Regions from separate parts of the Micromonospora sp. HUAS YX12 genome, predicted to be linked through region 1. Evidence: riboswitches for the same ligand, from Rfam matches in the RefSeq annotation. Region 1 holds a riboswitch; the other holds the start of a gene.

Evidence for each region. A riboswitch is a leader RNA that binds a small molecule or an ion and turns the genes downstream of it on or off. The one in region 1 is predicted to bind cyclic di-AMP.
Region 2: linked by a shared signal. The riboswitch ahead of ABIH81_RS22830 (transglycosylase family protein) and the one ahead of ABIH81_RS15755 (hypothetical protein) in region 1 are both predicted to bind cyclic di-AMP.

Annotation. Positions count from the first base shown of each region.
Region 1 covers NZ_CP157974.1:3,223,836-3,227,987, forward strand. Annotated here, with positions in the region: gene ABIH81_RS15740 (hypothetical protein) at 1-33, opposite strand, end outside; gene ABIH81_RS15745 (STAS domain-containing protein) at 454-813, shown strand; gene ABIH81_RS15750 (SRPBCC family protein) at 855-1,367, shown strand; gene ABIH81_RS15755 (hypothetical protein) at 1,396-2,472, opposite strand; cyclic di-AMP (ydaO/yuaA leader) riboswitch at 2,477-2,607, opposite strand; gene ABIH81_RS15760 (cation diffusion facilitator family transporter) at 2,751-3,665, opposite strand; gene ABIH81_RS15765 (AAA family ATPase) at 3,757-4,152, opposite strand, start outside.
Region 2 covers NZ_CP157974.1:4,791,788-4,795,939, forward strand. Annotated here, with positions in the region: gene ABIH81_RS22820 (helix-turn-helix domain-containing protein) at 1-100, opposite strand, end outside; gene ABIH81_RS22825 (LLM class flavin-dependent oxidoreductase) at 148-1,710, opposite strand; cyclic di-AMP (ydaO/yuaA leader) riboswitch at 1,882-2,027, shown strand; gene ABIH81_RS22830 (transglycosylase family protein) at 2,026-2,676, shown strand; gene ABIH81_RS22835 (YbaB/EbfC family nucleoid-associated protein) at 2,860-3,309, shown strand; gene ABIH81_RS22840 (M4 family metallopeptidase) at 3,416-4,152, opposite strand, start outside.

The DNA.
Region 1 (4,152 bases):
GCCCCGGCGGTCCAGCAGGTTGGATCCGAACATCGTTCTACCTCCTCGGGTGCCGAAGGCCGGCGGCCACTTCGGACTCCGGTGTTCATCCGGCGGGTTCACTGTCTCGGGCAGTGCCCCACCGGCGCGCCCGCCAAACCATGCCCGGGTCACGGGCGATCCGGGCGGCGATCGGGACGAACCACCCGAACGCGCCGGGACCGGTGCTCACGGGACGTGCGTGCGCCCGCTACCCTGGTCGGCGGATCGGCGGGCCCGCCCGGCCGCACGGCTGGCCGCGACCCGCCTTGAAGGGGAAACTGGAACCCGGAAGTCCGGATTGGGTACGCCCAGGTGTGCCCAGTCTGCGAATTGCTCATCCCGGGGGGTGGCGACCGGGCCGTTGGAGGAATACGCTCGGTCGCGGCCCGCGTACTGATGAGGCGCCCGTCATGGGCGAGTGGAGGTGCTCGCGTGAGCCTGTCGATCGTGAAGTCGGTGCGGCCGGGTGGTGTCGTCCAGATCGCGCCCCGTGGGGAGATCGACGTCGACACCGCGTACGAGGTGCGGGAAGCGATCGCCGAAGTGCTCGCGAAGGGCCGACCCTCGCGGATCGAGCTGAACATGCGGCTCGTCACGTTCATCGACTCGGTCGGCATCAGCGCCATGGTCGCGGGCTTCCAGACCTGCGAGGTCAGCGGCGTCAAGCTCGTGGTCATCGAGCCGAGCCGGTTCGTGCACCGGCAGCTCTGGGTGACCGGCCTGCTCGGCCTGTTCGGCGCGCCCGAGCCGTGGTTCGCCGACGACACCCCCGAGGTGCTGCCCGGCGCCTGAGCGCCGTTCACACCCCCTGCGGCCAGGGGACCTTCTACCCGTTGCCAGTCCGGCGCCGGTACGGGACGATCGTCGCGACGTACGACGGCGAGGGGGCCCGCTTGCAGAGCAGCGACAGCTTCAGCTACACCGTGCAGGCCCGGTGCAGCCGGGCCGAAGCGGTGGCCCTGCTGGGTGACCTGAGTCGCCAGGGTGAGCTGCATCCGCTGATCGTCCGGGTCCGGAAGCTGCCGTCCCGGCCGGGCGCGCTGGCCAGCTACGCGATCACCGACCGGCTGCAACTCGGCCCGCTGCACTTCCCGGTCACGTACCAGGCGGACGTGCTGATCGCCAGCGAGGACGAGGTGGTCACCGTGGCGCGGCAGCAGCCCGCGACGACGGTACGCAACCACACCCGGCTGAGCGACGAGCCCGACGGCACGGTACGCATCGACGTGGAGATCACGCTCACCGCGCCGCCGCCACTGTTCGGGTACGCGTTCCGCCAGGCCCGGGCGGCTCACCTGGGCCTGGCGGCGCGTCTCGGAGCGACCCTGGAGGACCGCCCGGCCTGATCCGGCCGACCGGCCCTCTCAGGCGCGCTCAGTACACCGACAGGTGCACGTGGTTGGTGTGGTCGCTGGACGGGTCGCCGTTGCCGCCGCTGTACGACTTCCACCCGCTGCTGGGCAGCCAGATCTGCTTGAACCAGATCACGTAGAGCACGGCGAGCGGGTCGGCGTTGCGCACGAGGTACGCGGCCAGGTTGTTGCCGTACGTCCGGTCGCCGCCGGTGGCCACGCCGCCGAAGCCGTTCTTCTGCGCGGCGAAGTCGCAGGCCCGCCCCTTCGGGTGTTCACCCGAGCCGCTGGGCCGGTGGCACGAGACGTACCGGGTGAAGCCCGCCGCCTTGGCCTGTTGCAGCGCGTGCAGCGTGCGCGGGGTGATGCAGCCGTTCGCCGGGGTCGGGTCGTTGACGCTGCACGACTCGGACGGCCAGGAGCCGTCCGAGTTGCGCGGCGCGGGTTTCGCGTTCTTGCTGGAGGTGCCCTGGACGCTGCCACCGCCGCTGCTGCTGCTGCGCGAGGGCCGGTCGTTCGCCACCTCCAGGGCGCGCTCGGCCTGCTCCTTGCGCTTGCCCATCACCGCCACCTGCTTGCGCTGCTCGCGGATCTCGCCGTCGAGCTGGGCGCGGGTGCGGGTGGCCTCGTCCCGGGTGGCGATCAGGTCGCGCAGCGTTCGGTCCTCGTGCGCGGCGACCTGCTCCAGCGCGGCGGCCCGGTCCATGAAGCCCTCCGGGCTGCTGCTGCCGAGCAGCGCCCCGGCGGTGCCCAGGCGGCCGTTGCGGTACGCCACAGCCGCGATCTCACCGACCTTGGCGTCCCGGACGGCCAGCTCGGCGCCGACCGTCTTGAGTTGTTCGTCGAGTTGCTTCTGGCGGCTCACCGACCGGTTCAGCGCCGCCTTCGCCTCCAGCCAGCCCTTGCCGGCCGCGTCGAGCTGGGCACGCAGTTCGGGCGTGCCGCCCTCGTCGTCGCCGGGCGCGGCGGCGAGCAGGCCGGTCGGCGGCGCCGCCGAGGCGGGGGAGGCCGGAACGGTCGCGACGCCGAGGGTCAGCGTCGCGACGAGCAGGGCCGCCAACCGGGCGGCCGTCCGTCGTACAGGTGCCACTGGGGGCATTCACACGTCCTTCCGTCAACGCCGACCGGGTTAGCTGACGGGTTCGGGACGGAAGATCCCTACCGCTGACGCGGATGCACCCCACGTACGTGGTTCCCCGGCTCGTCCCTTCGGACGATTAGGCGACGGCCGCCCCACCGGGACCGGTGGCGCCCGCGGGTGCGGCCGCGACCGAGACTACCGGCGCTGCCCGGGCACGGCTCCGTGGAGCAGTGCCACTAGGCGGGGCAAAACCGGCATAAGACTACATTAGGCACAGTGATTTAAGTGTGTCCTAATCACCACTCGGTCTGTCCGCACACGCCGGTCGACGCTCCGGGTTCGACCTGCAACGTGGCGTGATCGATGGAGAAGTCCTCGTGCAGGGCGGCCCGCGCGGCGGCCAGCACCACGCCCGGGTCCACGCCCGGGTCGGTGGTCAGGTGCGCCGACGCCACCTCCATGCCCGAGGTGAGCGTCCAGACGTGCAGGTCGTGCACCTCGGCCACGCCGGGCACCGCGGCCAGCCGGTCGTGCACGGCGGTCACCTGGAGGTGCTCCGGCGCGGCCTGCACCAGGATGCGCAGCGCGGCCCGGCCGAGCCGCCAGGTGCGCGGCAGGATGAACAGGCCGATCCCGACGGCGACCAGCGGGTCCGCCCACCACCAGTCGGTCACCGCGATGACCAGCGCGGCGGCGATCACGCCGAGTGAGCCGAGCAGGTCGCCGAGCACCTCCAGGTACGCCCCGCGCAGGTTGATGCTCTCCTTCGACCCGGCGCGCAGCAGCGCGAACGCGACGATGTTGGCGAGCAGGCCGAGCACCGCCACCACGAGCATCGGGCCGGCCAGCACCTCCGGCGGCTCGCCGAAGCGGCGAACCGCCTCGACCAGGACGTAGATCGCGACGGCGCCGAGCAGCACGGCGTTGGCGAGGGCGGCGAGCACCTCCAGCCGGTAGAGGCCGAACGTGCGCTGCGGATCGGTGGCGGCGCGGCGGGTGGCGGTGATCGCGGCCAGCGCCATGCCGATGCCGAGGACGTCGGTGAACATGTGCCCGGCGTCGGAGAGCAGCGCCAGTGAGCCGGTCGTGAAGGCGGCCACCGCCTCGACCACCATCAGAACGGCGAGCAGCGCGAAGGCGGCCCAGAGCCGGCCCCGATGGCGGTGCGCCGCGTTGGCCACCGCGCCGCTGTGGTCATGACCTGCGCCCACGCCAACACCCTCCCTGCCGCGTACCGGCCCGGCCTAATGTATGTTCACATCGCTATGTATGCAAGTGAACTGCGAGTGGCGGCGAGACCACTCACCCCACCGGGTCGAGCGTGGTGAGGCGCTGGGTCGCCCGGGACAGCGCCACGTAGAGCGTGCGTACGCCCGAGCCGGGGTCGGCCCGGATCTCGCTCGGTGCCACCAGCACCACGCCGTCGTACTCCATGCCCTTGGCCTGGAGGCTGGTGACGACCTGGAGCCGGCCCGCGCCGAGCGCGCCCAGCCAGCCGGCCACCTCGTCCCGGCGCGGCACCGGCGTGATCACGCCGACAGTGCCCTCCACCTGCGCGAGCAGCGCCTCGGCCGCGTCGACGGTGGCCGCCGGCAGGTCGGCGGCGGGCACGGTGCGCTCGATCGGCGGCACGCCCGTGGACCGGACCGCGTCGGGCAGCGGCAGGTCCGGGTAGAGCCGGCGGATCTCCGCCGCCGC
Region 2 (4,152 bases), 1.6 Mb from region 1:
GCAGGAGCAGCGTGGTGCGGTTGCCGACCACCTCGAGCGCCCGGGCGATCGAGCAGTTGGCGGTGGACCAGGAGTCACGCTGCGCAAGGAGGTCCGTCATGGCGTCGACGGTACCGCCCTGACTTAGGGAAACAAAAGTCAGCTACCTCACAGCTGGCCGGGGAAGAAGCCGTGCCGGGCCAGCGGCTCGACGATCTGGTGCTCCTCGTACGACAGGTGCGACAGCAGCGTGTCGGTGAGCAGGTCCACCGCCTCCTGGAGTCCGGTGAAGTCGCCGGGCCGGCGGACCAGCTCCACGAGCGCCCGGTCGACGCTCTCCACCACCCCGTGGATCACCACGTGCTCCTCCTCGAGGCGGTCCAGCACGGCCGCCAGCCCGGCTTCGGAGCGGCGCAGGTGCGGGAAGATCGAGGCGTCCTCCAGCCCGTGGTGCTGGGTGACCATCGTGCAGTAGGCCGCGCAGTACGCACCGAGCGTCCAGTTGTTCTGCCGCATGGTCATCTCGTTGAGCGCGGCCCGCGCCCGGCCCGGCGTGACCGAGCCCCGCTTGACCTGCTCCAGCAGGTCGCGCACCTGGGCCAGCTCCTGGCGCAGGTGGTCGTGCACGTCCACCAGGTGCTGCCCGGCGGCCTGTCCCCGGGCCGGGTAGACCTGTCCGGCCGGTGGCGGCGGGGCGCTCGGGCGGGTGGACTCGTCCCAGGGGCGGCGCGCGCTCAGGCGTACCCCCGGGTCGGGGGTGGGGGTGACGCCGAGCGTGCTCGGGCCGCCGGCGGCGGTCTGCTCGTCGTCGGCCGCGCGGGCGCCGCCGACGGGCGCGGCGCGTTCGGCGGCGACCATCTCGCGTACGGCGGGCGCGACCTCCTGACCGAAGATCTGGATCGCGCGCGGCTCGTCGCTGCCGAGGATGAACGTGGTGATGCCGTGCTCCAGCGTGAGCCCGGCCAGTTCCTCCACCCACTGCTCCGGCGGCCCGGCCAGGAAGCCGGCCGACGAGCGGGCGAACGTGCCGGTCACGTTGAGCATGCGGCGGATCGCGGCCGGGTCGCGCCCTGCAGCCCGAGCGCCCTCGTCCACGAGCGCGTTCAGGGCGGGCAGCTCGCCGGGGCCCTTCGGCAGGTACGACAGGGACGGCAGCCAGCCGTCCGCGGCGCGGCCCACCAGGCGCAGCATGCGCGGCTTGTACGCGCCGACCCAGATGCCCACCGGGTGCGCCGGCGCCGGACCGCGCTTGGCGCCCACCACGCGGTAGTGCTCGCCGTCGACCCGGATCATGCCGCGCCGGTCGGTGTCCCAGACCTCGCGGATCACCCGGATCGCCTCGTCCAGGGCCTCGACGGCGGCGCCGGGGGACAGGCGTCGCCCGCCGGCCGCCTCGATCGCGTCCCAGAACGCGCCCGCGCCGAGTCCCAGCTCGACCCGGCCGCCGGTGAGCAGGTCCAGGCTGGCGATGCTGCGGGCCAGCACCACCGGCTGGCGCAGCGGCAGGTTGAGCACGTTGCCGGCCAGGCGGATGCGCTCGGTGGCGGCGCCCACGTAGGACATCAGCGTCCAGGTGTCCAGGAAGCCCGGCTGGTACGGGTGGTCCTGGAACGTGACCAGGTCCAGCCCGACCTGCTCGCAGAGCCGGGCGAGCGCCACCACCTGGTCGGGCTGCCCGGCGGCGGGCGTGAGGAAGCCGCCGAAGGTCAGCTCGTGTCCGTGATCGGTCATCCGTCCCGCCCTCCCGTGATCTTGCCTGGCCCTGCCACCGTAGCGCCGCCGCCGGTAGCCCGGCCGGGTGAAGAGCGTCACAAGAAGTGGACGATCGTCGCAAAACGTCCCTAGCGTCGGTTTCGTTCGCAGACGCGGACACCGCGGGCCGGAAACGCCAAATCCCGCCGCCGGCACCGGTAACCGAACCTCGCGCGGGAGCGGGGGAACCACACGTTCCACGGTGCACCGTCACCTCGGGGTGAAGCCGCCACCGGCGGCCGGGCTCCTCGGCCCGAACCCGACAGCTCACCTCGTCGGCGTGGAGGAATCCACATGGCAACTGAATACTCAGCCCGAAGCCGCCGTACCGCTCTCGCAGCGGTGGTGGCCGGCGCCGCCGTCGGCGCCGCGGCCCTGTTCGGTCCGGCCGCTCCGGCCAGCGCGGGCGTCAACTGGGACGCGGTCGCGCGCTGCGAATCAGGCGGCAACTGGAAGATCAACACCGGTAACGGCTACTACGGCGGGCTCCAGTTCTCCCGCGCCACCTGGAACGGCTACGGCGGGCAGAGGTACGCCGCCCGCGCCGACCTGGCCAGCCGGTCCGAGCAGATCGCCGTCGCGGAGAAGGTACTGCGCGGGCAGGGCGTCGGCGCGTGGCCGGTCTGCGGCAGGAAGGGCGGCTCGGCGAGCGCCGGGTCGGCCAGGTCCGAGAAGGCCGCCCCGAAGAAGTCGGCTCCGAAGAAGACGGCCCCGAAGCGGGCCACCACGCGCAGGGCCGTGCCGGAGCGGCCCGCGACGAAGGCCGAACCGCGGCCCGCGCCCGGCGCCGGGACGTACGTGGTCCGGCGCGGGGACACGCTGTCGGAGATCGCCGTGGCGCAGCGTGTCGACGGCGGCTGGCGTGTCCTGCACGAGCGCAACCGCGCAGTGGTCGGCGACGACCCGGGCCTGATCTTCCCCGGTCAGCGGCTGCGCCTGCGCTGACAGCGGTCCGGAGAACGCCCGGCCGGTCCGTCCGGCCGGGCGTTCGCGCGCGACACGCCGTATCGCCGGTGTCCGGCCTGCTCCCGGCGCCGGGGCGCGGCCCGCGAGAGCCGGTGACCGGGATTCGTCGGAGCCGGTTGCTAGGGTCACGGTGCTCGGCTAAGACGTGAAGAAAGCGCGGATATGACCAACGACCCGTTCTCGGCGGCCGCGAGCCTCGACGAGCTGCTGACCCGCACGCAGCAGGCGCTCACCGCGATGCGCTCCCGGGCCTCGGCGCACGCCGACGGCGAGCCGGGCGACCTGCTCCGGGCCGAGGGCACGGCCGCCGGCGGGCGGGTCCGCGCGGTCGCCGTCCAGGGTGGCCGGCTGGATTCCGTGGCGATCGACCCGGAGCTGGCCGGCGAGCCCTTCGACGTCCTCTGCGGACACCTCGTCGCCGCCGCCAACGCGGCGCTGTCCGAGCTGGACGCCCAGGTCAGCGCATCGGCGCGGGCCGACGCCGACGCGCTCGCCGCCCGGCTCGGCAGCATGGGCGACCAGGCCGAGCTGTTCGGCCGCGCGATGCACGAGGCGGCCGCGCGGATCCACCGCGACCGCGGCACCCCGTCCCGGGCCGGGCGCCCGGCCTGACCCGGCGGCCGGCGTGACGCTGCGACGCTCAGCCCCGAAACGACGGGGCCGGCCTGACAGGACGAGGCGGCCGGCCGCCGGGAGGAGGACGACCGGCCGCGCACGGTCAGCTCAGGGTGACCGCGGTGTCGTCGACGACGAAGGACGTCTGCAACGAGCTGTCCTCCACGCCGCTGAACGAGACGGTCGCCGTGGTGCCGGCCAGCGACGAGACGTCGAAGGACCGCTGCACGTAGCCGGTGGCCTTGTTCAGGTTGGAGTAGGTGGCCAGCGTGGTGCCGCCCGCCTTGACGGTGAGCTTGTCGTACGCGGTGCTGGTGGTCGACTCCGCGCTGTCGATGTGCAGCCAGAAGCTCAACGTCGCCCGGCATCCGGCCGGGATCGTCACCGACTGGCTGAGCGTGTCGGTGTGCGACGAGCCGTACCCGTCCAGCCACGCCTTGTACGAGCCGCCGTGTGCGGCCTGGCCGCTGTCGGTGGTGATCACGCCGGACGAGGCGGTCCAGCTCACGTTGCCCGACTCGAAGCCCGGGTTGGCGAGCTTGTTGCCGGAGCAGCCGCCCGGCGGCGGGGTGGTCGTGGTGCTCGGGGTGGGCGTCGGGGTGCCGCCGGCGCAGGTCGGGTCACCGGACTGGGCCGGCACGCTCACGGCGTCCCAGGCCGCTTTGACCGTGTTGAACTCGGCGCAGCTGCTCGGGTAGAGGTTCTTCGCCGCCTGGAGTGTCCAGGTGCGGTACTTCAGGTACGACGAGGAGGAGGTCTTCAGCAGCATCGCGTTGTACATGATCTTCATGGCCTTCTGGATGCCCAGGCCGGTCACGCTGCTGCCGTTGCAGGTCGAGC